Regions from separate parts of the Ideonella margarita genome, predicted to be linked through region 1. Evidence: predicted binding sites of a transcription regulator. Region 1 holds the regulator's gene; each other region holds the start of a gene.

Evidence for each region. The regulator sigma-54, encoded in region 1, starts transcription at its own class of promoters, with help from an activator protein. The targets are predictions, from matches to a motif close to TGGCANGNAANCTGCTTT.
Region 2: AACH00_RS10785 (pilin) is a predicted target of sigma-54. The motif match lies at 6,014-6,031, and genes of this name have one in related genera.
Region 3: AACH00_RS16040 (ammonium transporter) is a predicted target of sigma-54. The motif match lies at 7,385-7,402, and genes of this name have one in related genera.

What each region holds. Positions count from the first base shown of each region.
Region 1 covers NZ_JBBUTI010000006.1:120,785-131,170, forward strand. The annotation lists gene AACH00_RS09905 (long-chain-fatty-acid--CoA ligase) at 14-1,696, shown strand; gene AACH00_RS09910 (hypothetical protein) at 1,785-2,390, shown strand; gene AACH00_RS09915 (16S rRNA (uracil(1498)-N(3))-methyltransferase) at 2,419-3,156, shown strand; gene AACH00_RS09920 (YidB family protein) at 3,325-3,744, shown strand; gene AACH00_RS09925 (methyl-accepting chemotaxis protein) at 3,937-5,517, shown strand; gene AACH00_RS09930 (energy transducer TonB) at 5,531-5,869, shown strand; gene AACH00_RS09935 (THUMP domain-containing class I SAM-dependent RNA methyltransferase) at 5,844-7,181, opposite strand; gene AACH00_RS09940 (RNA polymerase factor sigma-54) at 7,178-8,692, opposite strand; gene lptB (LPS export ABC transporter ATP-binding protein) at 8,699-9,469, opposite strand; gene lptA (lipopolysaccharide transport periplasmic protein LptA) at 9,466-10,071, opposite strand; gene AACH00_RS09955 (thiol:disulfide interchange protein DsbA/DsbL) at 10,268-10,386, opposite strand, start outside.
Region 2 covers NZ_JBBUTI010000006.1:313,510-323,895, forward strand. The annotation lists gene AACH00_RS10760 (PglL family O-oligosaccharyltransferase) at 1-917, opposite strand, end outside; gene AACH00_RS10765 (NAD(P)/FAD-dependent oxidoreductase) at 968-2,542, opposite strand; gene AACH00_RS10770 (GtrA family protein) at 2,539-3,036, opposite strand; gene AACH00_RS10775 (hypothetical protein) at 3,033-4,913, opposite strand; gene AACH00_RS10780 (pilin) at 4,926-5,369, opposite strand; gene AACH00_RS10785 (pilin) at 5,494-5,940, opposite strand; gene AACH00_RS10790 (pilin) at 6,155-6,601, opposite strand; gene AACH00_RS10795 (MBL fold metallo-hydrolase) at 6,842-7,627, opposite strand; gene AACH00_RS10800 (CHASE2 domain-containing protein) at 7,624-9,846, opposite strand; gene AACH00_RS10805 (FHA domain-containing protein) at 9,872-10,386, opposite strand, start outside.
Region 3 covers NZ_JBBUTI010000011.1:146,471-156,856, forward strand. The annotation lists gene AACH00_RS16000 (alpha-D-ribose 1-methylphosphonate 5-triphosphate diphosphatase) at 1-784, shown strand, start outside; gene AACH00_RS16005 (ABC transporter ATP-binding protein) at 816-1,493, opposite strand; gene AACH00_RS16010 (HD domain-containing protein) at 1,526-2,122, opposite strand; gene phnE (phosphonate ABC transporter, permease protein PhnE) at 2,144-2,956, opposite strand; gene phnD (phosphonate ABC transporter substrate-binding protein) at 2,978-3,970, opposite strand; gene phnC (phosphonate ABC transporter ATP-binding protein) at 4,080-4,955, opposite strand; gene AACH00_RS16030 (DNA alkylation repair protein) at 5,056-6,198, opposite strand; gene AACH00_RS16035 (DUF4399 domain-containing protein) at 6,220-7,092, opposite strand; gene AACH00_RS16040 (ammonium transporter) at 7,489-8,691, shown strand; gene AACH00_RS16045 (porin) at 8,904-9,878, shown strand.

The DNA of each region.
Region 1 (10,386 bases):
CGGAGTTACACGGATGGAAAAGACCTGGCTGAAGCAATACCCGGAGGGCGTGCCCGCTGAAGTGAAGACCGACGTCTTCCCTTCACTCGTGGCCCTGCTGGAAGAGAGCTTCCGCAAATTCGCCCGCCTGCCGGCCTACAAGTTCATGGGCAAGGCGTTCAGCTTCGAGCAGATCGATGACCTGTCGCGCGCGTTCGCGGCCCACCTGCAGTCGGCAGGCCTGGTGCGTGGCGACCGTGTGGCGGTGATGCTGCCCAACGTGCCGCAGTACCCGGTGGTGGTGGGCGGCATCCTGCGCGCCGGCCTGGTGGTGGTGAACGTCAACCCGCTCTACACCCCGCGCGAGCTGGAACACCAGCTCAAGGATTCGGGCGCCAAGGCGCTGATCGTGCTGGAGAATTTCGCCAGCACCTTCCAGCAGGTGCAGGACCAGGTGCCGACCAAGCACGTGGTGGTGGCCGCCATGGGCGACATGCTCGGCCTGATCAAGGGCACGCTGGTGAACCACGTCGTGCGCAAGGTCAAGAAGCTGGTGCCGGCCTTCGAGCTGCCGGGCAGCGTGCGCTTCAATGACGCACTCTCCAGCGGCCGCGGCAAGACCTTCACCGCAGCGCAAGTCGGCCCCGACGACATCGCCGTGCTGCAGTACACCGGCGGCACCACCGGCGTCAGCAAGGGCGCCGTGCTGCTGCACCGCAACCTCGTGGCCAACGTGCTGCAGTCCGAAGCCTGGTACCAGCCGGCGCTTAAGAAAATCCCGGCCGGCGAGCAGATCACCACCATCTGCGCGCTGCCGATCTATCACATCTTCGGCTTCAACACGAACATGATGCTGGGCCTGCGCATGGGCGGCTGCAACATCCTGATCGCGAACCCGCGTGACCTGCCTGCGGTGCTGAAAGAGCTCTCGAAAGAGCGCTTCCACAGCTTCCCGGCCGTCAACACCTTGTTCAATGCCCTGGCCAACCACGCTGACTTCGACAAGGTGGACTGGAGCCACCTGAAGATCTCGGTGGGCGGCGGCATGGCCGTGCAGCAAGCCACGGCACGCCTGTGGCTCGAAAAGACCGGCTGCCCGATCTGCGAAGGTTACGGCCTGTCGGAAACCTCGCCGGTGGCTTCGTGCAACCGCGTGGATACCACCGCCTACACCGGCACCATCGGCCTGCCCGTCTCGAATACCGAGCTGAAGTTGCTGGACGACGACGGCAACGAAGTGCCGCTGGGCACGGCGGGTGAAATCGCCATCCGCGGCCCGCAGGTGATGGCCGGCTACTGGCAGCGCCCTGACGAAACCGCCAAGGTGATGACCGCCGACGGCTTCTTCCGCTCGGGCGACGTGGGCGTGATGGACGAACGCGGCTACTTCCGCATCGTCGACCGCAAGAAGGACATGATCCTGGTGTCCGGCTTCAACGTCTATCCGAACGAGGTCGAAGACGTCATCACGCAGCTGCCGGGCGTGATGGAGTGCGCCGCCGTGGGCGTGGCCGACGACAAGGCCGGCGAGGCGGTGAAGGTCGTCATCGTCAAGAAAGACCCGGCGCTGACCGAAGCGGACGTGCGTGCCTGGTGCGAAACCAACCTCACCGGTTACAAACGGCCACGTGTGGTTGAGTTCCGGGCTGACCTGCCGAAGACGCCGGTAGGTAAAGTGCTGCGACGCGAGTTGCGGGACAAGCCCGCAGCGCACTGAGGTTGCGGCAGCCAGGCCACCCGGCCTGGCGTGCAGGCAACCATGAGGCCGGGCATCCCGGCCTGTTTGCTTTTTCAGCCCACGGATCATGATGCAGTATCGATTGATCAAGACGGCCGCCGGACATGCGGAGATCCAGTCGCGCAGTCGGCCACTCTCCAGGTCCGTGCGCAACCTGTTGCTCGTCATCAACGACAGCCAGCCCGCGAGCTATTGGCTGGAGAAGGTGCAGGGCGTGACCGACGCCGACCTCCAGCACCTGCTGGATGAAGGGCTGCTCGGCAAGGCCACGGCCGGCTCGGCGCCAGCGCCGTCGCCTGCACCGTCGCCGTCCTCTTCGCCGGCTCAGGGGCAGGCGACGGCACCACGCCCCGCATCGTCTGCATCGCCCGCGCCGGCCACGCCACCGGCACCACCGGCGCCCCAGGCACTCGACCCCGAAGTCGCCAGCCTGATGGATGTGGTGCGGGCCACCAGCTACAGCGTGCTGTACGACACCCTCAACAGCCAGGGCAAGGCTGAGCTGGGTTTGGTCGGCGGCTTCCGCTTCGTGCTGGAGGTGGAGCGCTGCAACGGCCTGAGCGAGCTGATTCCGCTGGCCCAGCGTTTTCTGGTCCAGGTTCGCGAGGAACGCGGCTTGTCTGCGCTGCGGCGCTTCGAGCTGGCCCTGAACCTGGCTGCCAAGCCGGCTTGAGCACCCCGGATGAGGCAAACTGGCGATCATGCCTGTTCGCCTTTATCTGGATGCGCCGCTCACTGAAGGCGCGCTGCTGACCCTGCCCCCCGAGCCCTCACGCCATGTGCAGGTGCTGCGCATGCAACCCGGTGACGACCTGTTGATCTTCAACGGGCACGACGACGGCGTGGAGTGGCTGGCTGAAGTCACCCGCATGGGCCGCCAGGACGTGGACGTGCGCATCGGCGCCAGCCAGACCTGCCACCGTGAACTGCCGCGTACCGTGGTGCTCGCCGTGGGCATGCCGGCCAACGAGCGCATGGACGCGCTGGTTGAAAAGGCCACCGAGCTGGGCGCCCGCGGCATGCAACCGCTGCAGTGCGCGCGCAGCGTGCTCAAGCTCAGCGGTGAGCGGGCTGAAAAGCGCCGGGCGCATTGGCAGGGCGTGGCCGTGGCTGCGTCCGAGCAGAGCGGCCGCACCCGGGTGCCCCTGATCGAACCCATCCGCACGATCGACGCGTGGCTGGCCGCCCTGCCGGCGGAGCCCGCCCCCGGCGAGGTGCGCCATGTGCTGAGTTTTGCGCCTGATGCCGTCCAGGTGAAAGACCTGCCGGCCGATGCGCGGCACATCACCTTCCTGAGCGGCCCGGAAGGTGGCCTCGACCCGCGCGAGGAAGCGCTGGCGCGGCAACGCGGCTTCATTCCGCTGAGCCTCGGGCCACGCGTGTTGCGGGCCGATACCGCGCCGCTGGCGGCACTGACCCTGGTGGGCGCGCTGGGCTGAGCTGCTGCGCCTGACGCCCTGCGCGGCAGCGTCCGTCTGGCGCCACGGCGGCCCCCACAAAGTCTCAAGCCCAGCCAGGGCGACAAGGGGGGTGTCACACCAGTGCCCCTGCAGGGCGGCATGCTGCGGGCATCGCAACGCAACGCGCCGCTGGCGCAGGGGAAACACATGGGATTGCTCGATTCGATGGTCGGCATGCTGGGCCAGGCGGCCGGTGGCCAGAACGGTGGCCAGGGCGCATTGCTGCAAGTGGTGGCGGGCCTGCTGGACAACAACGCGCCCGGCGGCGGGCTGGCCGGTCTGGTGCAGCAGTTCCAGCAAGGTGGCCTGGGTGACGTGGTGAGCTCGTGGATTTCCACCGGCCAGAACCTGCCGATCAACCCGTCGCAGCTGCAATCGGTGCTCGAGCAGCATCCGCAGTGGGCCGGGCTGGCGCAACAGGCCGGCCTCGACAACGGCCAGCTCATGGGTCAGCTCAGCCAGATGCTGCCGCAGGTCATCGACCAGATGACCCCGAACGGCCAGCTGCCCGGCGGCAACGGCACGCCCGATCTCGGTGCCCTGCTGGGCGGCCTGCTCGGCCGTTGAGGTGCATGCGCGCGCAGTTGGTGCAAGTGGCGCACCAACTGCGCGCCACTTGAGAGCGCCTGCCCGCCCGGCCGTGAACTAGCGCACCAATGGCTGGTTTTTCGGCCTCATTGAACACATAAGCCCTTCCGATACTCCAGAGACCTCCCGGCATTTGCATCCAGGGAGGATTCAATTTCTTTGGAGTACCCGATGATCTGGCTTTGGAAGTTCCGCATCGGCACACGACTCGCGATGGCGTTTGGCGCCATGATCGTGCTGCTGCTGGCCATCTGCGCTTACGGCGTTCAGAACACCCGTTCGCTGGCCCGCGACCTTGAAGCCACCGCCACCGTCGACCTCGCCCGGCTTGGCCATGCCCATGCGCTGGACAAGAACGCCAGCGTGGTCGCGCAATCAGCCCGCGAGCTCCTGCTGCTGGACGCTGCCGGACCGATCAAGAAGCAACGCGAGCTGATCAATCGCACCCTCGCCGACACCGACACCCAGTTCACCGCCCTGCAGGCGCTGGGTGGCGACGGTGACCTGCCGGCACTGGTAAGCGAGGTGGACACCACCCGCAAAGCCTTCGTCAAGGCGATTGCCAGCTACCTCGACATCCTGGAAAACGGCAGCCCGGACGATGCACGGCGCGCGCTGCTGGTGGAACTGCGGCCGGTGCAGGGCGCCTACGAGAAGGCCCTGCTGGCGATGACCACCGCCGTGCAGGGCAATGCCGCCAGCCGTGCCGAGGCCGGACACCAGATGGCCGCCAGCGACAGCCTGAAGATGATGGTGCTGGGCGGTGTGGCCGTGGTGCTGGCGATTGCCGCCGCCTTGGTCATCACGCGCTCGATCGCGCTGCCGCTGTCACGTGCGATCGCGGCCGCACGCAGCATCCGCGAAGGCCACCTGAGCTACCGCATCGACGTGCGCACGCAGGACGAAGTCGGCGAAGTGCTGACTGCCATCGGCGAGATGCAGACCCACCTGACCGGCGTGATCGAGTCGGTGCACCATGCGGCCCGCGACGTGGCCATCAGCACCGAGGAGATCGCCCAGGGCAACGCCGACCTGTCGAACCGCACCGAGCGCGCTTCCAGCAACCTGCAGGAAACCGCGTCCGCGATGTCAGGCATGGCCCAGACCGTGGCCGACGGCAGCCTGAAATCCCGCGAAGCCTCGGACGTGGCCAACCGCGCCCGCAATGCCGTGGTCGAAGGCGGCCAGGCGGTCGAGAGCCTGGTCGACACCATGACGCGCATTGCCGATTCGAGCAACCGCATCAAGGACATCATCGGCGTGATCGACGGCATCGCCTTCCAGACCAACATCCTGGCGCTGAACGCGGCTGTCGAGGCCGCACGGGCCGGCGAGCATGGCCGCGGCTTTGCCGTCGTGGCCAGCGAGGTGCGCACGCTGGCGGCCCGCGCCGCCGCCGCCGCCAAGGAAATCAAGGGCCTGATCGACGACTCGGCCCAGAAGGTGGCCAGCGGCAACCAGACCGTGACGGAGGTGGGCCAGCGCATCCGCGGCATCGTGACCGAGGTGGTGAGCGTGCGCGAGCTGATCGAGGCCGTGTCGAGTTCCGGCCACCACCAGGAAGCCGGCATCGGCCAGATCAACCAGCGTGTGGCCGATCTGGACCAGACCACTCAACAAAACGCGGCTTTGGTCGAACAACTGGCCGCCACCACCGAATCGTTGAAGAGCCACGCCAACCGGCTGGTCAGCACGGTCGAGTTTTTTCGCATCGACAACACCCCCCGCGCGGCCCTGGCGGCCCCGGTCTGAAGGAGCATTACCCATGTACAAGCGTTCCATCTCCAGCCTGCTGGCCGCCACCCTGCTGGGTGGCCTGATCGTGGCGGCACCGGCCGCCCACGCTGATCCGAAGATCATCAAGAAGGTGCCGCCGGAGTTTCCGGACGAAGCCATCCGCCGCAAGGTGAACGACGGCGTGCTGAAGACCAAGGTGAGCATCGACGGCGCCGGCAACGTGACCGACGTTCAGATCGTCGAAGCGATTCCCGCACCCGCCAAGGTGTTCTCGGGGGCCGCCACCGCAGCGCTGATGAAGTGGAAGTTCGAAGGGTCCGGCAAGCCGGACTCCGCCGACATCAGACTGGTGTTTTCTCAGGAGTGACGCGGCTGTCGCGGGCGGAGCCCGCGACCATGTCGAAGCGGAACATGCGGCACTCGATGGCGCCGTTCCACATCGGCACGCGGCGGCTTTCCTTCAGCCGCATCAGCGTCGGCAGCTTGGCCTCGGGTGTGAGCACCCAGGCGGTCCAGCCGGCGTACTGCTTCTTCCAGTGCGCTGCCAGGCGGGCGTAGAACTCGCCTGCATCGGCCGCGCCTTCAAACTTTTCGCCCGCGGTGTCGCGCTCGGCAAACCGACCAGGCCGCGCCATGCCGGCCGGGCCCTGGCCCGTGCCCTTGGGCGCAATCCGCTCACCATACGGCGGGTTCATCATGATCACGCCGTGGTCCGCCGGGGCGGGCCGTTGCAGCGCATCGCCGGTCTTGAAATCGATGGCCTTCAGCACGCCGGCGCGCTCGGCGTTGCGGGTGGCGAAGTCGGTCATGCGGAACGACACGTCGCCGGTCCAGATGGGCACGCGCGGCGCATGGATGGCGTCTTCGGCGTCTTCGCGCAGGCGGCGCAGGTCGCCCAGGTGGTCACGGAAGGGCAGCAGCTTCTCGAAGGCGAAGCGGCGGTTCATGCCGGGCGCAATGCCGCAGGCGATCTGCGCCGCCTCGATGGCGATGGTGCCGGCGCCGCAGCAGGGGTCGAGCAAGCCGCCGTCTTCCTCGCGGCCATGCCAGCCGGCCGCAGCCAGCATCGCGGCGGCCAGGGTTTCCTTCAGCGGGGCCTCGCCCTTGACCTCGCGCCAGCCGCGCTTGAACAGCGCCTCGCCGGAGAGGTCGATCGACAGGCTCGCGTATTCGGGCCCGAGGTGCAGCACCAGCGCCAGATCGGGGAAACGCGTGTCGACGCTGGGGCGCTCGCCGCAGGCGTTGCGCATCACGTCGCAGACACCGTCCTTGATGCGCAGGGCCGCGAAATTCAGGCTCTGCAGCGGTGAACGCCAGGCCGACGCATCCACCCGCAGCGTGTTGCGCGGCGTGATCCAGTCGTCCCAGCGCACCCGGCAGGCCATGTCGTACAGGTCGTGCTCGTCGCGGTACTGGCCGTCGATGACCTGCCACAGCACGCGCTGGGCCAGGCGGCTGCCCAGGTTCAGGCGCATCGCCATGTCGATGTCGCCGTCCACATACACGCCGCCGCGGCCGGCCTCCAGCTGGGTGCCGGGGGGCAGCAGGCGGGCGCATTCGTCGAGCAGGAAGGGCTCGGTGCCCACCGCGCAGGTGAGGAACAGCACGCCGGTCTCGATGTCCGACGCGGTGCGGGCGGGTGCGGCCACGCGGCGCGGTGCGGAGTTGTCTTCAGTCATAGCGCCTTGCGCAGGTTGGCGGGCGCGATCTTCAGCGCTTCGCGGTATTTGGCGACGGTGCGGCGGGCCACCTGGATGCCCTGCTCTTCGAGCATGTCAGCGATCTGGCTGTCCGACAAGGGCTTGACGGTGCTTTCAGCCGCGACGAACTGCTTGATCAGGGCGCGCACCGCCGTGCTGGAGGCGTTGCCGCCCGCATCGGTGTTGAGCGACGAGCCGAAGAAGTACTTCAGCTCGAAGGTGCCGTAGGGCGTGGTCATGTACTTCGCGGTGGTGACGCGCGAAATGGTCGATTCGTGCAGGCCGAGTTCGTCAGCGATCTCGCGCAGCACCAGCGGCTTCATCGCAATCTCACCGTGGGTGAAAAACGCCTTCTGCCGCTCGACGATGGCCTGCGACACACGCTGGATGGTCTCGAAGCGCTGCTGGATGTTGCGGATGAACCAGCGGGCCTCCTGCAGCCGGGCAGACAAGTGCCCCGCGCCGCGCTGGCCGCGGATGGCCTGGGCGTACAGGTCGCTGACCTTCAGCTTGGGCATCACGTCGGGGTTCAGCACCACCTTCCAGTTGCGGCCCGACTTCATCACGATGACATCCGGCACGATGACCAGACTCTCGGCATGCACAAACGGCCGGCCGGGCTTGGGTTCGCACGCCACGATCATGGCCTGCGCCGCCTTCACCGTCGGCTCGTCGCAGTTGGTCAGGGACATCAGCTTCTTGATGTCGCGGCGGGCCAGCAGGTCCAGGTGGCCCTGAGCGATGGTGATGGCGCAGGCGCGCCCCGGGCTGGCCGCGCGCTGGCGAAGCTGCAGCACCAGGCACTCAGACAGGTTGGCCGCACCGACGCCGGTGGGCTCCATGCTCTGCAACCAGCGCAGGCCGCAGCGCAGCTGATCGAGCAGTTCCTCGCGTGCTTCATCGCCGGTGATGCCCAGCACGTCGGCCACCCGCGAGGCGATGTCTTCCAGCGTGCCGTCGAGGTAGCCGTCGTCATCCAGCGATTCGATCAGCACATGCACCGCGGCGGCGTCCTGCGCGTTCAGGCGCATGCCCAGCAGTTGCTGGCGCAGATGATCCTGCAGCGACGGGCCGTGGCGATTGCGCTCCTGAGGCTCGAAGTCCTCGTCGCCGCTGGCGGTGCCGCTGCCGGCGCTGGGCGTCTCGCGGATGCCGTCGAAGTCATCGCGCTCGGTCCCGTTTTCCCAATCGTCACGCTCGGTCGATCCGAACTCGGCGGCGTCGAGTGTGGCCGGCTCCTCGCCGCCTTCGCCCACGCTGCTGCCGGCCGAGTCCGCTTCTTCGCGGGTGCTGGCCGAGGCGCGGTCGGGGGCGCTGAAATCGAACGGGGTGGCGTCTTCCTCGGGCTCGAGGAAGGGGTTCTGTTCGAGCATCTGCTCGACTTCCTGGTGCAACTCCAGGGTAGACAGCTGCAACAGCCGGATCGATTGCTGCAACTGGGGCGTCAGCGCCAGATGCTGGGACAGGCGAACCTGCAGAGTCGGTTTCATGCCGCCTTACATCTTGAAGTGCTCACCGAGATAGACCCGGCGCACGTCCGGGTTCTCGATGATGTGTTCAGGCGTCCCTTCGGCCAGCACAGCGCCTTCACTGATGATGTAGGCCCGGTCGCAGATACCGAGGGTTTCGCGCACGTTGTGGTCGGTGATCAGCACACCGATGCCACGCGCCTTGAGGAAACTGATGATGCGCTGGATCTCGATCACGGCGATCGGATCAACGCCGGCAAACGGCTCATCCAGCAGGATGAAGCGTGGCTGGGTGGCCAGCGCGCGGGCAATCTCGACTCGCCGACGCTCACCACCCGACAGCGCAGGCGCGGGGGAATCGCGCAGGCCGGTCAGGCTGAGGTCGTTCAGCAGGCCGTCGAGCTGGCGCTGGATCTCGTCAGCCTTGAGCGACTTGCCCTGTGGGTCGTACTGCAGCTCCAGCACGGCGCGGATGTTCTCTTCGACCGTGAGCTTGCGGAAGATCGAGGCTTCCTGCGGCAGGTACGACAGACCCAGGCGCGAGCGCTGGTGGATCGGCTTGCGCTCGATCTGCTGGCCGTCGATGCGGATCTCGCCGGCATCACAGCGCACCAGGCCCACCACCATGTAGAAGGTGGTGGTCTTGCCGGCGCCGTTCGGGCCCAGCAGGCCCACCACTTCACCGGCGCCCACCGACAGGTGCACATTGCGCACCACGGTGCGTGCCCCGTAGGCCTTGCGCAGGCCAGTGGCCTCCAGCCGGCTCTCGGCCGACCCTGCAACCGCCGCGGTGCTCAACGGGCGTCTCCGCCGCCGTTGCGGTTGGTGGCTGGTGCCGGCGCGGGGTCAGGCTCGGCCGCCCGCGGGGTGAACACCAGGCGGGCCTTGCCCGTGGTGCCCGGGCCGGTGGCGGCACCGCCTTCGAAGACGATGGTGTCGGCGCGCTGGTCGTAGGTGATGGTGTCGGCGCTGGCTTCGTCGGACACCTTGCCCGCGCGCAGCACGCGCAGCTTGGCACTGCCAACGAAGCGCACGCGCTCATTGCCGCCGTCGTAGTCGATGCGGTCAGCCTCGGCCTCGACCACTTCGTCCGGCCGGTCACGGCGCTGGCGGAAGCTGGCGGCCTCGCCAGCCTGGCCCACGGCGCGGGCGGTGAAACGGCCCGGCGCCTCTTCACGCACCTCGATGCGGTCGGCCTTGATCAGCAAGCTGCCCTGGGTGACCGAGACATTGCCCTTGATGAGCGTGGTCTTGGTCTTCAGGTCGACGGAGGCCGCCTGCTTGCCGTCGCTTTCAACCACCATCGGCTTGTTGCGATCAGCCTTCTCCGCCCATGCCGCAGCCGTTGCGAGCAACGCAGCAGTGGCCAGCAGGGCACGAAACAGAGGGTGTGAAGTCATTGGCGGGGCATGAAACTTGCAGACGATTCTACGCGCCTGAGCCCCGCCCTCGCGCACCACGGTGGCAAATGGGGGGCACAAACAACGGGCAGCGTGTCACGCACGGACGCCCTGCGTGCAGCTTGCAGGCTGCCGCGGGCCGCCAACATCAAGCCGGGCGCCGCCAGCCATCAGTCGCCGGCACGGCCCCGGTTGTTCAGCCGCGTGCCTTGCGGGCCTGCGCCACCAGGTAGTCGGTCACGGCCAGCGCCGCAGCGTGGCTGCCCGTCAGCGCAGCCGAGGTCAGGAACTTGCCCTGCACGCCGATGGCCGGCA
Region 2 (10,386 bases), 190 kb from region 1:
GGCTGCGCCTTCACCAGCGACCACGCATTGGCCCAGATGCCGAAGCGCGATGAGGACAAGTCAGCCTCGCCGAGGCGGGCCTCGCCGCCGAAGGTGTGCTGTGTGGCATGCGCCCAGGCGGCCAGCAGCGCCCAGCCGATGACGTAGACCACCGGGGCGCTCAGCAGGGCGATGCGCACGCGGCCGCGCAGGCGCTTGTCCACCGCGCCCCAGAGGCCGAGCATCAGTACCCCCAGCACGCCGGTCCGGCTGGCCGTGAGCACCACCGCCAGCACCATCAGCGTGGCGAGGGTTGCCAGCACGGCGTCGTGCAGGCGCAGCCCGGCCGCGCGGCCGGCCTGGGCCAGCGGCACCAGCGCCATCAGCGACCACAGCAGCAGCGTGCTGAGGTGGTTGGGCTGACGCAGGTTGCCCACGGCCCGGCCGACCAGGCCGGAGCGAGCGATGAATTCGCCGTCGGGCCAGCCCGGCGCAAAGACCTGAATGACGGCGATGACGGCGCTCAGCACGCCCGCCACCAGCAAGCCGATCCACAAGGGCTCGGCGGTGTCGGAGGCGTCTGGGCGGTCGGGCCCGGCGGCGCACTGGGCATAAGCCACCAGCACCGCCGCACACGCCAGGCTGGCCAGCGCCGAGAGCGCCAGCGAGGAGGGCAGGCTGGCCGACCAGGACCACACCACGGCGGCCATCAGCAACGCCAGCATGCCCAGCAGGGCAGCCGCAGGTCGCGCGGCCCGCAATGCGTGGCCGTTGCTGGGCACCAGCCACAGCAGGGCGCCCCAGCCTGCCACCGCCAGCAACTGGTTCAGCACCGTGGATGACGGGCTGAGGTTGAAGGCCAGCAGCACCGGCAACGCCATGGCGAGCAGACCGCCCACGAAGATCGACGGTGTGGTTTCAGGCGTTGGTTGTGGCATGCAGGAGCGTCTCAAGGGGGCGCCGGCATTATCGGGCGCCCGCCACCGCGTCATTTCTCTTCGTCTTCGTGGTACTCGTCGTCGACGTTGATGGCCCAGATCGGCGCCTTGTCGCTGCGGCCTGAAACGATGGCGTCGACCGCGGCCTTGGCCGACAACATGGAGTGGTCCTGGTTGTTGTAACGGTGCATGCCGTTGCGGCCGATCAGGAACAGGTTGCTCAGGTCATCGAGCGCGGCCTGCAGCTTCGGGAACGCCGCATAGGCGCTGCCGAAGTAGCCCGGGTAGGCCTTGGGCATGCGGATGACGGTGGCGTCCAGAGCATCTTCCGGATGGGCCATGCCGATCTGCTGCATTTCCTTCAGCGCGAGGGCCTTGAGGGCCTCGTCGCTCATCGCCCACAGGTCGTCGTCGTCCTTGGCGAAGAACTCCAGCCCGACCCACACGGTGTTCGGGTCGGCCACCAGGTGCGGGCTCCAGTTGTTGAAAATCTGCAGACGACCGACCTTCACGCCCGGCTCTTGAATGTAGATCCAGTTGTCGGGCACGAGGTGGGTTCGCGGGTGGATCGACGCCTTGGTCGGGTGCAGCTTGCGGTACAGCACGCCCACGGTGATGAAGTCGCGGTACAGCAGGTTCGCGCCGATGTCCGTCACCTCGGCCGGCAGGGCCGGTTGCAGGGCCAGGGTCAGCTCTTTCACCGGCATCGTCGAGATGACGTGATCGGCTTGCAGGTGCTGCGTGCTGCCGTCAGGCCGCTGGAAGCTCACGCCGGTGATGCGGCGATCGCTGCGGTGCAGGCCGGTCACACGCGCGTCGCGGATCAGCTGGCCGCCCTCGCGCTCGTAGCGGCGGGCCACCGTTTCCCACATCTGGCCAGGGCCGAACTTCGGATACAGGAAGTGTTCGATCAGCGAGGTCTGCTCGGCGGCGGCATCGCGCTTGAAGCCCTTGCGCACGGCATGCGCAATCATCTTCGTCACCGACAGGCTCTTCACGCGCTGCGCGCCCCAGGCCGCGCTGATCTCATTGCACGGCACGCCCCAGACCTTCTCGGTGTATTCCTTGAAGAACTGCAGGTAGAGCTGCTTGCCGAAGCGGTTGATGAAGAAGTCTTCGAGCGAGGTTTCCGGCGTGATCGGCGACATGGCCGAGGCCACATAGCTGGCGCCGAACTTCACGCACTTCACCGGGCCGAGTTTGCGCGCGGTGTCGAAACCGGGCTTGAGCGGATAGTCGAAGAACTGGCCACCAAACAGGATGCGCGACAGGCGGTTGCGCACCAGCATCACGTCGGCATCGCTCTCGCTGGCCGTGATTTCACCAGCACCCAGCAGGCGGTGTGCGCCCTGGTAGCCGAGGCGGAATTCCGACTCCGTCACCCGCGGCTCAGGCAGCGCGATGGGCAGGCTGTCGCGCCACCAGTCCATCACCCAGTCCGACTTCGAGAAGAAGCGGTGGCCGCCGATGTCGATCCGGTTGCCCTTGTAGTTGACGGTTTTCGACAGGCCGCCGATGTCGGCGCTGGCCTCCAGCACGGTGATCTGGGAAACGCCAGCGCGCTGCAATTCGCGCGCTGCGGTCAGGCCGGCCGGGCCGGCGCCGATGATGATGACTTGGGTCATGGATGTGAGGGATGGCGGTGACGCTGCATGAACAGGGCCACACGACGAGCACTGAAATTGACGATGAAGCTGGTCCCGGCGGCCAGCACCTTGGCCAGCAGATACGGGGTATGAAGCGCCTCGGTGGCGCCCCACATGACCAATAGATTGACCCCGAGGCCCAGCAGACCGAGCAGCGCAAACACGCCCAGTCCAGCCAGCCAGGATGTGAAGGCACGGTGCTTGAACACCCACCGCACGCTGATGAAAAACGCGACGAAGGTGCCGAGCAGGTAGGCGGCCGTGGCGGCCCACAGGTAGTGCCAGCCGGCGCGCTCGACCAGCAGCGTCAGCGTGAGCATGTCTACCGCCAGGGCCGCGGCGCTGGCCACCAGGTAGCGCGCGGCTTCACCCAGCAGGGGCTGCAGTCGCTGGGTCGACAGGCGCTTGCCCGCAGCGGCCGATCGGCCTGCGTCGGGCGTTTCTGCTGGCAGGGAGGGGCTGAAGGCGCTCATGACTTTCCTGAAGTCCGCAGTGCGCGGCAATCAAAGATCGAGATCGGGGGCTTGCCTGGTCGGCGGAAGACCTTGGTCGCCCCGGCGCGCTCGTGGTCGAGCAGCAGCACGTCCAGGGCTTCATCAGCGCAGGCGCGGACGATGTCGTCATAGCCGGCCGAGCGGCCTTGTTCGCTCTGCCGGAGTGAGGTGTCTTGCCCGGTGCCGAGATGGTGCTGATCCAGCCAGTTCAGCCGGCGTGTCAGCTCCATGGCGGTGGGGCGGTCAAACAAGGCGCCTGCGGTTTGCGGCGACGTGGCGTAGGCCGGATGGCCGAGGAGAATCCACACCAGCGGCAGGTTGTTGTCCCAGTGCACGGTGGCGTTGGCGGGAATTTCCCGACGCAGGGCCGCCTCCCATTCGGGGTCATGGTCGAGTTTGACCTGGGCCTGGTGAAGCCAGAACCCCAGCCCGGTCGATGCCAGGGTCAGGCCCAGAACGGCGCCAGCACGCGCAGGCAGGCGGCCCTTGAATACGGTTCGCAGCAGCCACAGCAGCGCCAGCCCAAGGCCGATCATCACCGCCGGCTCGGAGGCCGACGCGGTGACAAGCGGGTGCGGGTCGTTCCACAGCAGCTTGTAGGCCACGGCGTTGAATTCAATCCGGGCCAGCCGGGTGACCACGGTGATGGCCAGAACGCCATAAGCCAGCCAGGGCGCCAGGCCCAGCGTCGGCCCGAGGCGCTTTTCAAGCCAGGTGTTCACGGCGGGCAGGTTGGCCAGTGCCAGGGCGCAAGCGGCCATGGCCAGGCAACTCCACAGGTCGGTCATCAGCGCGGCCATGGTCAGGGCCGCCACCATGCGGTCCACCGGGCGCCAGGTATGCACGTCGGCCATCGCCTTGACGATGAAGATGGGCGCCAGTACCTGTGCCAGCCACCAGCCCCGAACCAGTTGCAGCTTGACCAGCAGCACATTGTGGAAAAGCGCGCCGATGGCGAAGAAGCCCAGCAAGACCATGGTGCCTGCAATGCCGGCCCAGGCCGTGCGTTGGGCTGCAGGGTCATTACCCAGGCGTCGCGTGGCATGCAGCCACAAGGCCAGCCAGGCGGCGACCTTGGCCACCATGTCGGCGTCCCAGGGGTAGATGGTGGCGATCGAGTTCCGGGTGCGGACAATCTCCCACCAGGCGTCGTCGTAAGTGGCGAAGACGTGGGCGAACGGCCCCAGACCGAGCGCGCAGAGCGTCGCGACGGACAAGGCGCCTGCGGCCATCACGATCAGACGCCACCGGCCGGGCAGCGCAAACACGTTCAGCATCAAGCCCGCCAGGCCCATCAGCGGGTGAATGGTGCAGCTCAGCAGCGAGCCGGCCAGCGCCAGCCACGGCCTGCCGTGCAACTGCGCAGCAATCGACAGCATCACCACCGCTTCGGCCCAATGGCGGGGGGTGGTGAAGGACTCGCCGTAGGAAAGGATGCGCTGCGGGTCGTATGCGGTGGGCAGTGCCAGCACCAGCGCGAAGGCCAGCACCCAGCGTGGCTGCTGCTGGAGAGCGGCACGGCACATCACTGCCAGCGCAACCAGCCAGACCAGCTTGGCGCTGATGGTCAGAATCAGCGCTGCCGTATGAATGTCGGTGTGGCCCAGAAGCGCGTCGAACACATGCGGATAGAGCGTGAAGTTGCCCTGGCTGCCGGTGCCGAAGAAGGGGTCGTGCTGCAGGCCCGGAAAAACGCTTCTGCGCAGGGCATCGCCTGCGTAATACAACGCATCATGGCCCAGGCCCATGTAAGGGGCTCCGAGCCACCAGCTGCCTATGAGCAGGCCCGCCAGCATCCAGAGTGCCGCAGGGCTGAGCCAGCGCGCGCCGGCGCGCTGGTTGAGAGCTTGAATCAAGGTGTGGACGGATCAGGTGCCGCTGCAGGTCTTGGGCAGGTATTTCTGGGCCGCAGTGGACGAGCAGGCGAAATTGAAGGCGGTACCGGTGGCCGCCAGCGTGGGCGGCGTGAAGGTCACTGTCTTGCCAGCCACCGCTGCATTGACCGTGCCTGCTGCACCCATGGTGACCGTGATGACGCCGGTGTCAGCCGCAACCACCGCAGTGCCGTACTTGCCCGTGATCGCCAGGCTGGCGGCTGACGGGTTGGTACTGGTGCCGGGGTAGATGCCGTTGGTCTGACCGTATTCCGAGACGGTGACGCGGGTGCCATCCACCGAGGTGAAGGCTTCTGACATCTGCGAGCGGGCGATGTAGTCCTGGTAAGCCGGCAAGGCCACGGCGGCCAGGATGCCGATGATGGCCACCACGATCATCAACTCGATCAGCGTGAAACCTTGTTGCGCGGTTTTCATGGTGTGCTCCCTTGAGGTGTCTGGATGCGTCCGGGCACTACAACCGGTAACGATTGGCCGTCGGACAAAAAAAGGGCGGCGAAGCCCACAGGCTGCGCCGCCCTTCTTCAGATGCTGTGAGCTATCAGGTGCCGCTGCACGACTTCGGCAGGAACTTCTGGGCCAGGTTGCCCGAAGCGCAAGCGAAGGTCAGCGTGGTGCCCACGGCGGTCAGCACCGGCGGGGTGAAGGTGATGGTCTTGCCAGCGACAGCGGCGTTGACGGTGCCGGCTGCGCCCATCGTGACGGTGATCACGCCGGTCGAAGCAGTGACGGCAGCCGAGCTGTACTTGCCAGCAACAGCCAGGTCGGTAACCGACGGCTTGGTCGTGCCGTCAGGGTAAGCGCCGTTGGTTTGGCCGTATTCGGCGATGGCGGTCTTGGCGCCTTCGACCGAGGTGAAGGCTTCCGACACTTGCGAGCGGGCGATGTAGTCTTGGTAAGCCGGCAGGGCCACGGCAGCCAGGATGCCGATGATCGCCACGACGATCATCAGTTCGATCAGGGTGAAACCTTGTTGGACGCGCTTCATATTGGACTCCAGTAAAAATCCGGGTGGGGGGAAGAAGTGAACCTGGGGGTTCTGAATTTGATGCCTAGGTAACCAAGCGATTGCTGTGCCAGCTTTTTGGCGCCTGTTTCCTGTGACTTCTGCACTTTCCCTGACAAAAATGGGCGGGAAAGTCTGTCAATTCGTGTCAGTGGCGCGATGACCTGACAAAAATTGTCAGGTCATCCTTGAGCTATCAGGTGCCGCTGCACGACTTCGGCAGGAACTTCTGGGCCAGGTTGCCAGAAGCGCAAGCGAAGGTCAGCGTGTTGCCCACGGCGGTCAGCACCGGCGGCGTGAAAGTGATGGTCTTGCCAGCGACAGCGGCGTTGACGGTGCCGGCCGCGCCCATCGTGACGGTGATCACGCCGGTCGAGGCGGTGACGGCAGCCGAGCTGTACTTGCCAGCAACAGCCAGATCGGTGACCGACGGCTTGGTGGTTCCGCTTGGATATGCGCCATTGACCTGGCCGTATTCAGCAATCGCCGTCTTGGCACCTTCGACCGAAGTGAAGGCTTCCGACACTTGCGAGCGGGCGATGTAATCCTGGTAGGCCGGCAGGGCCACGGCAGCCAGGATGCCGATGATCGCCACGACGATCATCAGCTCGATCAGGGTGAAACCTTGTTGCACACGCTTCATGAGCAAAACTCCAGCAGTTGAATTCAGGGGCAAAACGAGCGTGGGCCCAACGACGGTCCAGATCACGCGATGTACCAATCCCATTGCGAGACTCATGCCAGGGCAATGTGTGAGGTAAATCACGCTGGCTGAGGGGTGGCGTCAGGCAAAGCTGACAAAAAACGTCACCCCGCTGGGTTCCGGGACAATTTCGGCGTCCCCGAAGTGACATTCCGCGCGCAGCAGCGCAGCCAAGTCGTGTCAGTCGATCAGGAATCGCTGCCCGGCGCGCAGGGCATGCAACACCGTGTCGGGCAGGCGCTTGGCCAGGTCCGAGCGCACGGCGGTCATGTCGCCGGGCTTCACATGCGTCAGCTGCACATGTACACCCGGCGGCAGGTGCCGCAACTCGCTGGCCAGTGTCGAGGGGCAGTGGTGCAGGCTGGCTCCCGCCAGCGCGTGTTCAGACTCGGGAAACGCCACCTCAATGGTCAGGTGGCTCAAGGGCCGGCCGCGCAGGCACTCCCAGAGCATCGGGTTCGGTCCGGTGTCGCCCGTGTACACCCACCAGCCGCGCAGGCCTTCCACGGCCGTGCCGATGGCCGGTACGCTGTGCAGGGCGGGCAGAACTTCCAGCTTGCGCTGCTGCTGGCCCAGGGTGAGCACGTCGCCCAGACGCACCGGCACCAGTTCCAGCACCGGCGCGTCCGGCTGCGGCAGCTTGGTGAAGTCGGGCCACAGCTGGTCGTTGAAGAGGTGGCGGCGCAGCACGTCGAGCGTGGCCTCCAGGGCCAGCACCCGAATCGGTGGACGACCGCGGCGGCGGCGCATCACGCTGTCGGCCAGCAGGGGAACGCCCAGCACATGGTCGAGGTGCGAATGGCTGAGCACGATGTGATCGATCTGGCTCATCTCCTCCAGCGTCAGGTCGCCCACGCCCGTGCCTGCGTCGATCAGGATGTCGTTGTCGAGCAGGAAGGCGGTGGTGCGGTTGCCCTTGGCAATGGAGCCGGAGCAGCCCAGGACGCGGACGGAGGGAGCGATCATTCGGGAGCCGGCGGAGTGTCGAGTTGAGCGGTCAGGTTGGCTGCCAGCGAGGCCAGTGGCCCGGAACTGTGGGGAGCAGCATCCAGCAACTCCCGCAGGGCCTGCAGGTGCGTCGCAGCGTCCATCGCATGTTGCTGCCGCTGCGCCTCAAGGGCAAGCGCCCAAAGTCGCAACTGTGCGTCGATTTTGAGACGATCCGCAGCCGCTGCCTTCAGCGGTGTGAAGACGGTCACGCTTTGATGACGGCCCCGCACCTGGCAGCGATCGACCTCGGCCCAGACCACGTCCGGCAGCGCTTCCGCACAGGCTTGCCGGGTATCTTCGCTCACCAGCAGGTTCACGCCGGCCTGGCGCGTCATGGCTTCGAGCCGGGCGGCGATGTTCACGGCGTCGCCCACCGCCGTGTAGCTGCGACGCAGCCGCGAGCCGAGGTCGCCCACACACACCACGCCCGTGGCCATGCCGATCCCGTAATGCACCGTCGGGAGTTTCCGGCGCACCAGCTCTTCGTTCAGGGATGCCACGGCGGTGGACAGCTCCAGCGCCGCCATCACCGCTCGCCGGGCGTGGTCGGGCTGGGCCAGCGGCGCGCCCCAGAAGGCCATCACCGCATCGCCGATGAACTTGTCGACCGTGCCTTCGTGGGCATGCACCACCTCGGTGACGCGGCTGAAATACAGGTTGAGCAGGTCGCGCAGGGCGTCGGGGCTGAGCTCTTCCGCGAGGCCGCTGAAGCCTTGCAGGTCACAGAACAGCACGGTCAGCTCCCGGTTTTCTGCCGTGATCTGCGCGCTCGCGGGCAACATCGAGACCTCGCGTGCGCGCGCCGGCGGCAGGTACTGGTTGAACAGGTGCATCAGCGATCGCCGGCTGTGCCACGCGTTCACGTAGTTCACGCCCAGCAGCACCAGCAGCAGCACCAGGCCCAGCGCCAGAGCCGCGCCCAGCGGCAACACCAGGCCACCTTTGGTGAGCGCCAGCACATTGCCGGCCACCATCGTCACGCTCAGCCCCACCATGGCACCCACGGCCCAGGGCGCAGCCAGGGTCAGCGCGGCCCAGGTGGCCAGCCCGAGGCTGAGCACCATCAGGCAAACCTCATAGCCCGCGGCCCATGCCGGCCGCACGGCCAGGGTGCCGTCCAGCAGTCCTGCCAGCACATGCGCGTGGATCTCGACACCGGGCATGGCCGGATGAACAGGCGTGGCACGCAGGTCGGACATGCCCGTGGCGGAGCTGCCGATCAGCACCAGTTTGTTGGCCAGGGCGTGCTCAGGCAGTTGTCCTGCAATCACCGCGCTGGCGCTGATGTACCGGAAACCGCCACCATCGCGACCACCATGGCCGCGGTAGGGCACATGCCAGGCCTGGTTTTCGTCCAGCGCCAAGGTGCGGGTGGCGCCGTCGGCCTGGGTCACCCGGAGGCCGGTGAGCGCCCGCGCGCCGTTTGCATCCGGCGCGGCGGTCATGAGCGCCTCGATGCGCGGGTGCCCGGTGGCCGAGCGCAGCATGGCCAGGCTGAGCGAGGGCAGCAGACGCCCATCCAGGCTGGCAACGGCAGGCACCTCGCGGATCAGGCTGTCAGCGTCCGGCACCACGTTGAAGAAGCCGGCGTCGGCAGACGCTTCGCTCAGCGGGCCGACGTTGGTGACACGGGAGGTCCATCGCGGCCCGGTGAGCGGGGGGCTGGGGGCCAGCGCCGGGGGCTGCGGGCCAATGGACCGCGCGCCGGGTTGTGCCGTCAGGTAATAGCCCATCACCACCGGACGCCCCTGAAGCGCCTGGGCCAGCAGCCGATCCTGATCGAGGCTTTGCCTCAACCGGCCTGACAGCGTCTGGTCGCCCAGGCCTTGTTGCGCCAGTGCGCTGGACAGCGTGGCCCAATGGCCGTCGTCGGGCTCCGGAAACACCACATCCAGCCCGACCACGGCTGCGCGCTGCCGGGTGGTCAGCTCGGTCACCAGCGCCGCCATGCGGCCGCGCGGCCAGGGCCAATGGCCAATGGCCTGGAGGCTGTCATCGTCGATGTCGACGATGACGATGTCCGGATGGGGTTGCCCTCGGGCGGGCAGCAGGGCCTGGGTGCGCCAGTCGGCGGTGGCCAGTTCAAGCCGGGTCAGCGGTGCGATGGGCGATACGGCGGCATGCCAGCAACCCAGCCCCGCCAGGAGGCCGGTGGCCAGCCAGGCCACCAAACGCGCAGGGCCGCGGGTGTGCACGAGCGCCCCGCGCCTGATCGAGGGCTCAGCCCTGGATGAATTGCATCTGTGTGCCGGCCAGCTCGATGATGTCGCCGTTCTTCAGAGGCAGCACGTCTTCGCCGACGGTTGCACCGTTCACGCTGGGGCGGTGGTCGCCCTCGACGTGGGACAGCACATAGCCGGTCGGGCGCTTGGCGATCGAGGCCACTTGCGTGCCGGGCTTGCCGACGGTGGTGACGACCTTGGTCAGCAGCACCTCGCGGCCGGCGGCGCCGCCGTTGAGCACCTTGATCGAAGCCGGCAGCGTGGAGACCGCAGGCTGCGGCGGCTGGTGGGCCGCGATGGTGCCCGGGCGCAGCACCATGGTCTTTTCGTAGTCGGCCACTTCCTCGGTCAGGTACTTGATGCGGTACTTGCCGATCTCGACCGTGTCGTTGTGGGCCAGCAGCTGCTTCTTGATGGCCTTGCCGTTGATGTACGTGCCGTTGGTGCTGTTCAGATCTTCAATGAAGACGTCATCACCCACGGCCAGCAGCACGGCGTGCTCGCCGCTGACGG
Region 3 (10,386 bases), on a different contig from region 1:
CCTGCTGGATGAGCTGGATGCGGCCGGCGTGCTGCGTGCCGATCACCACATCCATGTGCGCTGCGAACTGCCTGCCCCCAATGCGCGCGAGCTGTTCGAGCCCTTTGCCCACCACCGGCGCCTGCGGCTGATCTCATTGATGGACCACACGCCGGGACAGCGGCAGTGGAGCGACATCCAGCATGCCCGCGTGTACTACACCGGCAAGAAGGGCTGGAGCGACGCCAAGTTCGACGAGGAAGTGCGCATCGCGCCTGAGCGCCAGGCCCTGTACGCCGAGCCCAACCGGGCCTGGTTCGCAGACTTTGCCCGCACGCACAACGTGGCCCTGGCCACTCACGACGACACCACGCTGGCGCATGTGGACGAGGCGGTGGCGCTGGGTGCGGGCATGAGCGAGTTTCCGACCACGCTGGCGGCCGCGCGCCGCGCCAAGGATGCGGGTTTGTGCACCGTGGCGGGTGCGCCGAACGTGGTGCGGGGCGGTTCGCACTCGGGCAATGTCTCGGCGATCGAGCTGGCCCGCGAGGGCGTGCTGGATGCGCTGTCGTCTGACTATGTGCCGAGCAGCCTGCTGCAGGCCGCGTGGCGCCTGCAGGCCGATGCAGGTTTCAGCCTGCCCGAGGCCGTGGCGGTGGTGAGCCGCCGCCCTGCCCTGGCCAGCGGCCTGAATGACCGCGGCGAGCTGGCCGTGGGCCTGCGCGCGGATGTGCTGCGGGTGCGACAGGTAGGCACGCTGCCGGTGGTGCGCGAGGTGTATGCCCGGGGGCGGCGAGTGGCTTGAGGCGCTGCCAGGCCTTGGCGGTTGAAGGGTCTCAATCGCCCAGATCAAGCGCTGCGCTGAGCGCCACCTGCGCCAGCGCGGCCGGCACCACGTAGTCGGCCACCACCCAGGCACGCTGGGTGTTGGCAGCCGCCACCAGCAGCTCACACAGCACCCGGCTGGAGCGCCCGTCCAGCGCGGCGAAGGGTGTGTCGAGCAGCGTCACATGCGCACCACTGGCCGCAGACACCACCAAGCCCATCTTGCGACGGCTGCCTGCCGACAGCATGTAGAACGGCTTGTGCAGGTGCTCGGCCAGCGCAAACGCTTCCACCAGTTGTGCCGCAGTGTCAGCCTGCCAGGCCGGGAAGGCCCGGCTGCGCTCGGCCATCCAATCGGCCGCCACGAGCGCGTCCAAGGTCGGGTCGGTCGGCGTTTCAAGGCTCGTGGTGGTGGCCGGCCCGAAGGCAGGCCGCGCCACTTGCCAGACCAGCTGTCCCACCTCGGGCCCATTCACCCGAGCGGTGCCGGCCATCAGCGCCAGCAGCGTCGATTTGCCCCGGCCTTCACCCCCGGTGATCCACGTCAGTCCGGGCTGCAGCGCCAGTTGCAAGGGCAGCAATGTGCTGCCGTTGGGCAACGGGCCGCCGGCACCGGTGAGGTGCAGCAGCGGCGGGCTGTTCTGTGCGGTGGCGTTGGCGGCGACTGGGTCAACGGGCTCTGAGCTCATGGCGGCATTTTGCCGCCATGCCCGATGCAGCTTCAGCCGAAGTTGAAGGCACCAATGTCGGTGCGCGGGCCGGCATGCACCTCTTGCCGCAGTTGCTGCAGCATGGCCAGGTAGTAGTCGAGCGGCGGAGTGCGCTTGCCGGCTTCCTTGGCCAGGTCGTCCCAGCGGCGCAGCGCCAGCGCGTGGCGCGAGAACGGCATGGCATCAAACACCGCGCGCTCGGCCAGGCTCATCGGCCCGCCCTGCAGGCTCAGCGAATGCACCGAGGCCGGGCTGAGCGTGGCGAGATACCCGGGCGTGGCCGACACCAGATAACGCTTGGCTTCCACATGCAGTCGCACGGGCTCAGCCACCGCGGGGCCGAACGCCCGCATCAGGAAGGGCAAGGCGCGCAGTTCGTGGGCGTCGTCCATGTCATCGGGCACATGGTCGTCGGCCTCCAGAAAGTGGCCGATGTCGTGCAGCAAGGCTGCAGCCACCAGCGTAGGTTCCGCATCGGCCCATTCGGCCAGCTGGGCGCATTGCAGCGCGTGCTCCAGGGCCGTGACGGGCTCCTGGCGGGCGCCGTCGTAATGCTTCTGGCCATGCAGCTCGAACAGTTGTTCGATGCGGGCAATCACGTCGTCCATGAAGGTCTCCTCCGGTCGGGTTCAGACCATGGCCTTGCGCAGCCGCGCAGAGACCACGTCAATCAGCGTGACAGTGACGATCAACATCAACAGCACCGCACAGGTCTGCGGGTACTGGAAGCCGCGGATCACTTCCCACAGCACCATGCCGATGCCGCCCGCGCCCACCATGCCCACCACCGAGGCCGAACGGATGTTCGACTCGAAGCGGTACAACGCGTAGGAGATCCACAGCGGCAGCACCTGCGGAATGACGCCGTAGAGCACTTCGGCCAGCGGGTGGGCGCCGGTGGCGCGGATGCCTTCCACCGGCTGGGGGTCGATGGCTTCCACGGCCTCCGAAAACAGCTTGGCCAGCACGCCCGTGGTGTGCACCCACAGCGCCAGCACACCGGCAAACGGCCCCAAGCCCACCGCCACGACGAAGATGAGAGCGAACACCATCTCGTTGATCGAGCGGCAGGCATCAAGCAGGCGGCGCACCGGCTGGTGCACCCACCACGGCGTGATGTTGCCTGCGGCCAGCAGCGACAGCGGCACCGAGCCCACGATGGCCAGCGCCGTGCCCCACAGGGCGATCTGCAGCGTCACCACCATCTCTTCGAGGTACTGGCGCCAGTCGGTGAAATCGGGCGGGAAAAAGCCGCGGGCGAACTCGGCCATGTTGGCGCTGTCGCGCCACAGGTCTTGCGGCCGCATGTCGGCGCCTCGCCAGCTGCCGGCCAGCACCGCCAGCACCACGGCCCAGGCCAGCAGGCTGGCCAGTGACGCGCGGGGCGCCGGCGGCACGGCAGACATCGGGCTGGTGGGTGCGTGCATCGAAGTGACAGTCATCTGGCGAAGGCGTCGAAAGGCTTATTGGGCGCTGGCGGTCTGGCGGCCCAGCTCGTCCAGGCGGCGGTCGATGTCTTGCAGCTTGCGCGCCTTTTCATCAGCGGCCAGGCCGGTGTCGGCATCGACCTTGGTGCGCTCGCGGGCCAGTTCCAGCTGGCGGATCGGCACGAGCTGGCGGTTGTCCGACTTCACGAAACCGGCCAGGGTCAACGTCTTGAGGATGTCCATCTCGCGGCTGTCGCGGCCGTACTTCATGAAGAACTCGGCGAGGCGGCGCTTGCTGTCAGCGTCCAGGTCCTTGCGCCAGACGATGGGGTCGCTCGAAATCAAGGGCGAGCGCCACACTTCACGCAGCTCGGCCGCCTTCTCGGGCATCTTGATCTTCATGCGGTCGACGCCGTCGCTGGCCACCGTGGCCACGTCCACCTGCTTGTTGGCCACAGCCAGGATGTTGGTCTCGTGGTTGGCGCGCACGACGCGCTTGAAGTCGCGGGTCGGATCGACCTTGTTCTGCGCGAAGGCGTAGTAGCCCGGCACCAGCGAGCCGCTGGTGGAGTTCGGATCACCGTAGCCCAGGTTCAGGCTGGCGCGGGCCTTGATCACGTCGTCCAGCGTGCGCAGCGGGCTGTCCTTGTGGACGATCATCAGGCTGAAGTAGCCCTGGTTGCCGTCGGCCTGGGTGACCTTGGCGAACACCTCGGCGCTGGCGCGGTCCACGGCTTCCATGGCCGACTTGTTGCCCATGTACGCCACTTGCACCTTGTTGAAACGCATGGCTTCGATCACGCCAGCGTAGTCAGGTGCGAAGAAGGCATTGACCTTCAGACCGGTGCTCTTCTGCAGGTCGTCCAGCAGGGGCTGCCAGGCGCTCTTCAGGTTGTTCGACGATTCGGTGGAGATGATGCCGAAGCTCAGCTCACGCGGGGCAGCGGCCGTCTGGGCCTGCACCGAGGTCATGTTCAGCCACAGGGCGGCGGTGGTGGCCAGCAGGGCCAGGGTGGAACGTCGTTGCATGGTGAAGTCGTCCTTGCGTGACAGGTTGGCAGGCAGGTGATTCGGGATGGGCCGGCGGTCAGGGCCGGCGGTCAGGGCCGGCGGGGTTCAAGCGCGGTTGAGGGAGGCCTCAAGCGGCCTTCAAGCCGGGGTGGTTCAGGTGGAAGCCGGGCAGCGTGTCGGTGGTGTCTGGCAGTGGCACGGCGGCGCCCGGTGCAGGCAGCAATTCATCCAGCTGCGTGCCGTACAGGTCGCGCAGGCGCTGCGGCGTGAGTGCGGCGGTGGGGCCGTCGTACACCACCTCACCGGCGCGCAGCGCCACGGTGCGCGGGCAATAGGCGAAAGCGAAATCGACCTGGTGCAGCGACACCAGCACGGTCACACCCAAGTCGCGGTTCACTTCAGCCAGCAGGCCCATCACGCGGCGTGAGGATTCCGGGTCCAGCGAGGCGATCGGCTCATCGGCCAGCACCACTTCTGCGCCTTGCACCAGCGCACGTGAAATGGCGGCCCGCTGTTGCTGCCCGCCCGACAGGGTGGACGCGCGTTGCCAGGCGCAGCGCTCGATGCCCACGCGCTGCAAGGCGCTGAAGGCCCGCTGCAATTCGGCCTGCGGAAAGCGGCCCAGCAGGCCACGCCACAGTGGCAAACGGTGCAGGGCCCCGGCCAGCACGTTGGTCATCACGGGCAGGCGATCCACCAGATTGAACTGCTGGAAGATGACGGCCACGCGGCTGCGGGTGGCTCGCACATCAGGCGCCAGACGGCCGCCCTGCTGCACCCGGCGGCCCAGCACGTTGATGCGGGAGGCACTGCCGGCATCGGCCTTGTGCAGGCCGGTCAGGTGCCGCAACAGGGTGGACTTGCCAGAGCCGGAAGCGCCGAGCAGCGCCACCATCTCGCCGCGGCGAACCTGCAGGCTCACGCCGTTCAATGCCGGGCTGGCACCAAAGTGCTTGTGCAGTTGCTGCACGTCGATGACGACGTCGGCCGAGTGATCAGACATGGCGGGGCTCCTTGAGAACCCCGCAATCATCTAGACCACATGTGACGCAGCCGTGATGCTTGGATGACAGCTTGTCATCCACCGCAAGCGCGTTGGGGCGCTAGACGTGCAGCAGGAACTGGGCTTCAGCCACCGGCGTGCCGTTGACCTGCAGCACCACCCGGTGAGTGCCAGCAAAGTAGCGGCGGCTGGTGATAGGCCGGACCGGGTGCTGACGCTGCAACTCGCGGGTTTCGCCGGGTGCGAGCGTCAGGCTCCAGCCCTTGAACACCTTGGGGCTGGTCTGGCCGTTGGCCTTGACGTGGTGCACCACGTAATCCACCACCAGCGTCTGCGGTTGATCAGCCGTGCTGGCGAGCGTGACGGCCATCGGCAGGCTGCCTCCCAGGTGCACCTCGGACGCCTGCAGCGCCAGCGCCGCCTGCCCCAGCAAGGGCTGGCCCAGGCCCCAGGCCGACAGCGTGGGCGCATGGCCGTCCTTCACCAGGCTGCGGCTGGCGTGGCGCAACAGGCTGCGGCGCGCGGCCGTGGCGGCGGGCAGGTGCTGATGCAGCCAATCGGCCACCAGACCGGGGTGGTCCTTGGCGATGTCGTTGAGGTGATTGGCCACGCTGCGGCGCACATACAGGCTGGGGTCATCCTGCAGAGCCAGCAACAGCGGCAGGCTGGGTGTCGGGTCCGCAACCAGCGCCTGCAGGCGCAAGCCCCAGGGCAGACGCGGCCGGCTGCCTTCGCTCACCAGGCGGCGCACATGGGCGCTCGGGTCATTCACCCATTGGTGCAGGATGGGGTAGACCTGCTCGGGCGCGGCCTGGATGAACGGACGAATGGCGAACTCGGCCGAGAAGCGCTGCGTCAAGGCGTGCAGCGCAGCCATGGCGCGGGGCACATCATGCTGGCCCGCACGGGCCACAAACTCACCCAGCGGCCACACCACCCAGCCGGCCAGGCCGTGCGGGCCGGCGCGGAGCTGGCCCAGGTCATCGCCCTGGCTGTCGGCATTGCCTGGCGGCGCCAGCGCGGCTTCAATGACGCTTGCCGCATCACCAAAGTTGGCCGGCAGGTGGGCTTGCAGCGCCGTGGCGATCTGCATGGCGCGGGCCTTCATGTCGAGGCCGTCGAGCCCATCTGACGCCTGCCGCGCGAATGCCACCGCGTCAAACAGCGGCCAGGCACGCTGCAGGTGCTGCGCCGCCAGCGCGACGGTGTCGGTGTTGATCAGGTTGCGAAAGGGTTCAGCCATGGGCCGGCAGCTTAAGCCAGCTCAGCGCTCAACCCGGAATGCGGTGGCCGGGCCGGTGGCCAGCACACGGTCGGCCTGGGTGTTGTCGATGAACTCGACGCTCACGGTGTAGGCCCCGGGCGGCGGCGACAGCCACAGCTCCGTGAAACCGTTGGTCAGCGGCAGCACCACCTCGGGCGCCCCCTCAGGCTTCAGCTTTACCCGGAAGTGCCCGGTGCCCTTCTCCTTCAGCGCGGTGCTTGACACGTTCAAGCCGCTGGCATGCAGGGCCACACGGAAAGGTGGCTTCACCGTTTCACCGGCCCCGGGCGCCAACACGGCCACGCCGGGCACCACCAGGCTCTTCGGATCAACGCCGGGGCGCTTGCGCTTCACGATGACATGCAGCGGCTTGCTGAACACGAAATTGGGAATGTGCTTTTCGTCAGCCAGCACCAGACGCAGCTGATAAGCGCCGGGCGCCAGGTTCAGCACGGTCTCCATCTGGCCTTTGCCGAAGTGGATGTACTGGTCGTTGAACGGCAGCGGCTTGTTGAAGTCCAGCGGCAGATCGCGGTTGATCAACAGGTGGTGATGGCCGGTGCCCGCCACCGGCGCCACGATGGGCGCCAGGCCCATGCCTGTGAGGCCGAACTTCACCAGATATGGCGTGTCGATGGTGTCGCCATCGGCGAGGTTGCTGAAGTAGGCCTCCTTGCGCAGGCGAGGCGCGGCCACCACCCAGGGGTGGCTGGGGCCGCTGATGGCCTGCGGCGCGGCGGCGGGAGCCGGCTGCGTGTTGACTGGCGCCGGTGTGGGTGCCGGGGTGGGGACTGGCGACTGGGCAAACGTTGGCGCTGCCCACGCCCACAACAACAGGGCGACAAACAGGGCGGGTGGAGACAGCAGCGTCAAGATCAAACTTTCATTTCAAGGCGGCGGGCGGGCAGCGCGCGCTGCGGGCCGCACAAGCCCGACAGTGTGCCGCAGGCCTTCGGCTTGTCAGCGGCGGCGGCACTGGCCAAGTTCGGGATGGCCCCGGCGCCATTCATGCGTTGGCAACCCACCGCGAAGGCCCCACTGCCATCAAACGGCCACCAAAGCCGACTACGCACACAAAAGGTGCGCAAAGCACCATAAGCAGGCATTTATAGGTACGCGGCCGCCAAGTTTGGTGCAGCGAGCCCCACAGCTTTTGCACCAAAGCTGGAACACGATTTGCTAATTTTGGTGCGCCTGCGCCCTCAACGGGTGCACGCGCGGCGCCAATCGCAGCGGCCGCGGTATCAACTTCCACGTTGGAGACTTCCCATGGATCAGGTCAAGCAAGGCACGGATGCCTTGTTCATTTTGCTGGGCGCCATCATGGTGCTCGCCATGCACGCCGGTTTCGCCTTTCTGGAACTGGGCACCGTGCGCAAGAAGAACCAGGTGAACGCGCTGGTCAAGATCCTGGTCGATTTTTCGATCTCGACGGTTGTCTACTTCTTCGTCGGCTATACCGTGGCCTACGGCGTCGATTTCTTCAGCGGTGCAGAAACGCTGGCTGCCAAGAACGGCTACGAGCTGGTCAAGTTCTTCTTCCTGCTGACCTTCGCTGCGGCCATTCCGGCCATCGTGTCGGGCGGCATTGCCGAGCGTGCCCGGTTCGGCCCGCAACTGCTGGCCACGGCCGTCATCGTCGGCGCCATCTACCCGCTGTTTGAAGGTGTGGTGTGGGGCGGCAAGTTCGGTGTGCAGGCCTGGATCAAGGACGTCGCCGGTGCCGAGTTCCACGACTTCGCGGGCAGCGTGGTGGTGCATGCCGTGGGCGGCTGGATTGGGCTGGCGGCTGTGCTGCTGCTGGGCGCCCGTGCCAACCGCTACCGCAAAGACGGCGCGATGAGCGCCCACCCGCCTTCAAGCATCCCGTTTCTGGCGCTGGGCGCGTGGATTCTGGCGGTGGGTTGGTTCGGCTTCAACGTGATGAGCGCGCAGACCATCGACAAGATCTCTGGCCTGGTGGCGGTGAACTCGCTGATGGCCATGGTGGGCGGCACGCTGGTGGCTGTGCTGATGGGCCGCAATGACCCCGGCTTCGCCTACAACGGCCCGCTGGCCGGCCTGGTGGCCGTGTGCGCAGGCTCTGACCTGATGCACCCGGCAGGCGCCCTGGTGGTGGGCGGCATCGCCGGCGCGATCTTCGTCAAGCTGTTCACCCTCACGCAGAACAAGTGGAAGATCGACGACGTGCTGGGCGTGTGGCCCCTGCACGGCCTGTGCGGCGCCTGGGGCGGCATCGCCTGCGGCATCTTCGGCCAAAAGGCCCTGGGCGGCCTGGGTGGCGTCACCTTCAGCGCCCAACTGCTGGGTACCGCCATGGGCGTGGCTTGGGCACTGGCCGGTGGCTTCGCCGTTTACGGTGTCATCAAGGCCACGATGGGCCTGCGCCTGACGCAGGAAGAGGAATTCGAAGGCGCCGATTTGTCGATCCACAAGATCGGCTCGACGCCTGACCGCGAAGTGTCCTGGTGAGCTGACAGGCCAGGTGCAGTAACCACCCCGCATGACGAGCCTGTGACATATCCGGCCGCCTCCAGGGGGTAGTGACCTGGGGGCGACGCTGTGACAACGGCACCGGGAGGTGTCTACAAACTGTCACACAGCGTTGGTGAAATCCCCAGCAGTTCGAGACACAGACGGCCCAGCCCTCTGCGGACGCCTCACCCCACGTTGGAGATATCACCATGAACAAGCAAGTCATCGCCCTGGCCGCCCTGGCCCTGATCGGCACCGCCGCATCGGCTCAATCCACCGTCACCGTGTACGGCAAGCTGGACCAATCGGTTGGCAAGCCTGTCGGCAGCACCGACAAGCAAGTGATGGACCTCGCCGGCAGCCGTCTGGGCTTCCGCGGCACCGAAGACCTCGGTGGCGGCCTGAAGGCCATCTTCGGTCTGGAGCACCGCTTCAACCCTGACAACGGCACCTCGGCTTCGTCGTCGACCTTCTGGAACGGCTACAGCCTGGTCGGCATCTCCAGCGACTTCGGCACCGTGGCCCTGGGCCGCCAGTACGTGGCTGCCTACATCGTGCAGAACGAAATCGACCCGTTCGGTGGCGACACCGTCGCTGCCCTGCGCGACATCGGCGTGCGTCCGCGTCTGTCGGCCATCAACGCATCGGAAGTCCGCATCGGTGACACCCGCGTCGCTGACGTCGTTCGCTACGACGGCAAGTTCGGCCCTGTCGCCGTTGCCGTGAGCGCTGGCGAAGCCCCTGCCGGCAAGCCGGATCGCCCGACGTCGTTCGCCGTGACCTACAAGGACGGCGCCCTGTTCGCTGGCCTGTCGTACGAAAACCCGGCCAGCGCCAACGACCAGCTGATCACCGTGGGTGGCACCTACGCCCTGCCGATGGTGACCCTGGCCGCTGCCTACAGCTCGGGCAAGACCACGACCGACCTGTCGACCAAGTCGTTCCTGATCGGCGGCACCGTGCCGATGGGCAGCCTGGACATCAAGTTCGGCTACGCCAAGACCACCAACGACCAAGCTGGCAGCGCTGCTGACCAGACGCTGGGCAAGATCGGCCTGGGCCTGCACTACAAGCTGTCGAAGCGCACCAAGGTGTACGCCGACATCGCCAAGGTGAACGGCACGCTGACCCCTTCGACCACGTCGAAGAACGGCTACGACCTGGGCATCCAGCACAACTTCTGATCCTGTCCGGGGCATCCGGGGGGATGCCCCTTCCTTTGCTTGGGAACAGACTTCATGAGCCACCTTCGGGTGGCTCTTTTTTCGTCTATGCGATGAGTATTTGGATTGTGATGGCCTGGGATTCGACGTTCAGGTGCAAGGGCCAGCGCGGGGTGATTCACCCGGGTTGGCGGATCGATGCACGGCCGGTTGGGATTACTACAGGTTAAAGCGCGCGGCAAAGAGCGAAAGCTGCATCCGGGTTGCGGCACGGCAAATTTGACGACGTCAACAGCGGCCAGTGATGCGACGAAAGCATCGTTCTGTAGAACCCCGTGCTGAGCCAGCAGCGGTTATCGGGAGTGGCATGATGCCCCTACGCTACGTTCCGAACACTCAGCGAGAACTTGTAACAGGCTTGCCGCTTTTGTCAGGAATTTAATGCTGGATAAACGCAGCCCCGGATTGAGGAAAATACAGTCGCGACAGGCACTTAGCCGAGCGGATCTTGTACGTTTTAGGGAGCAGC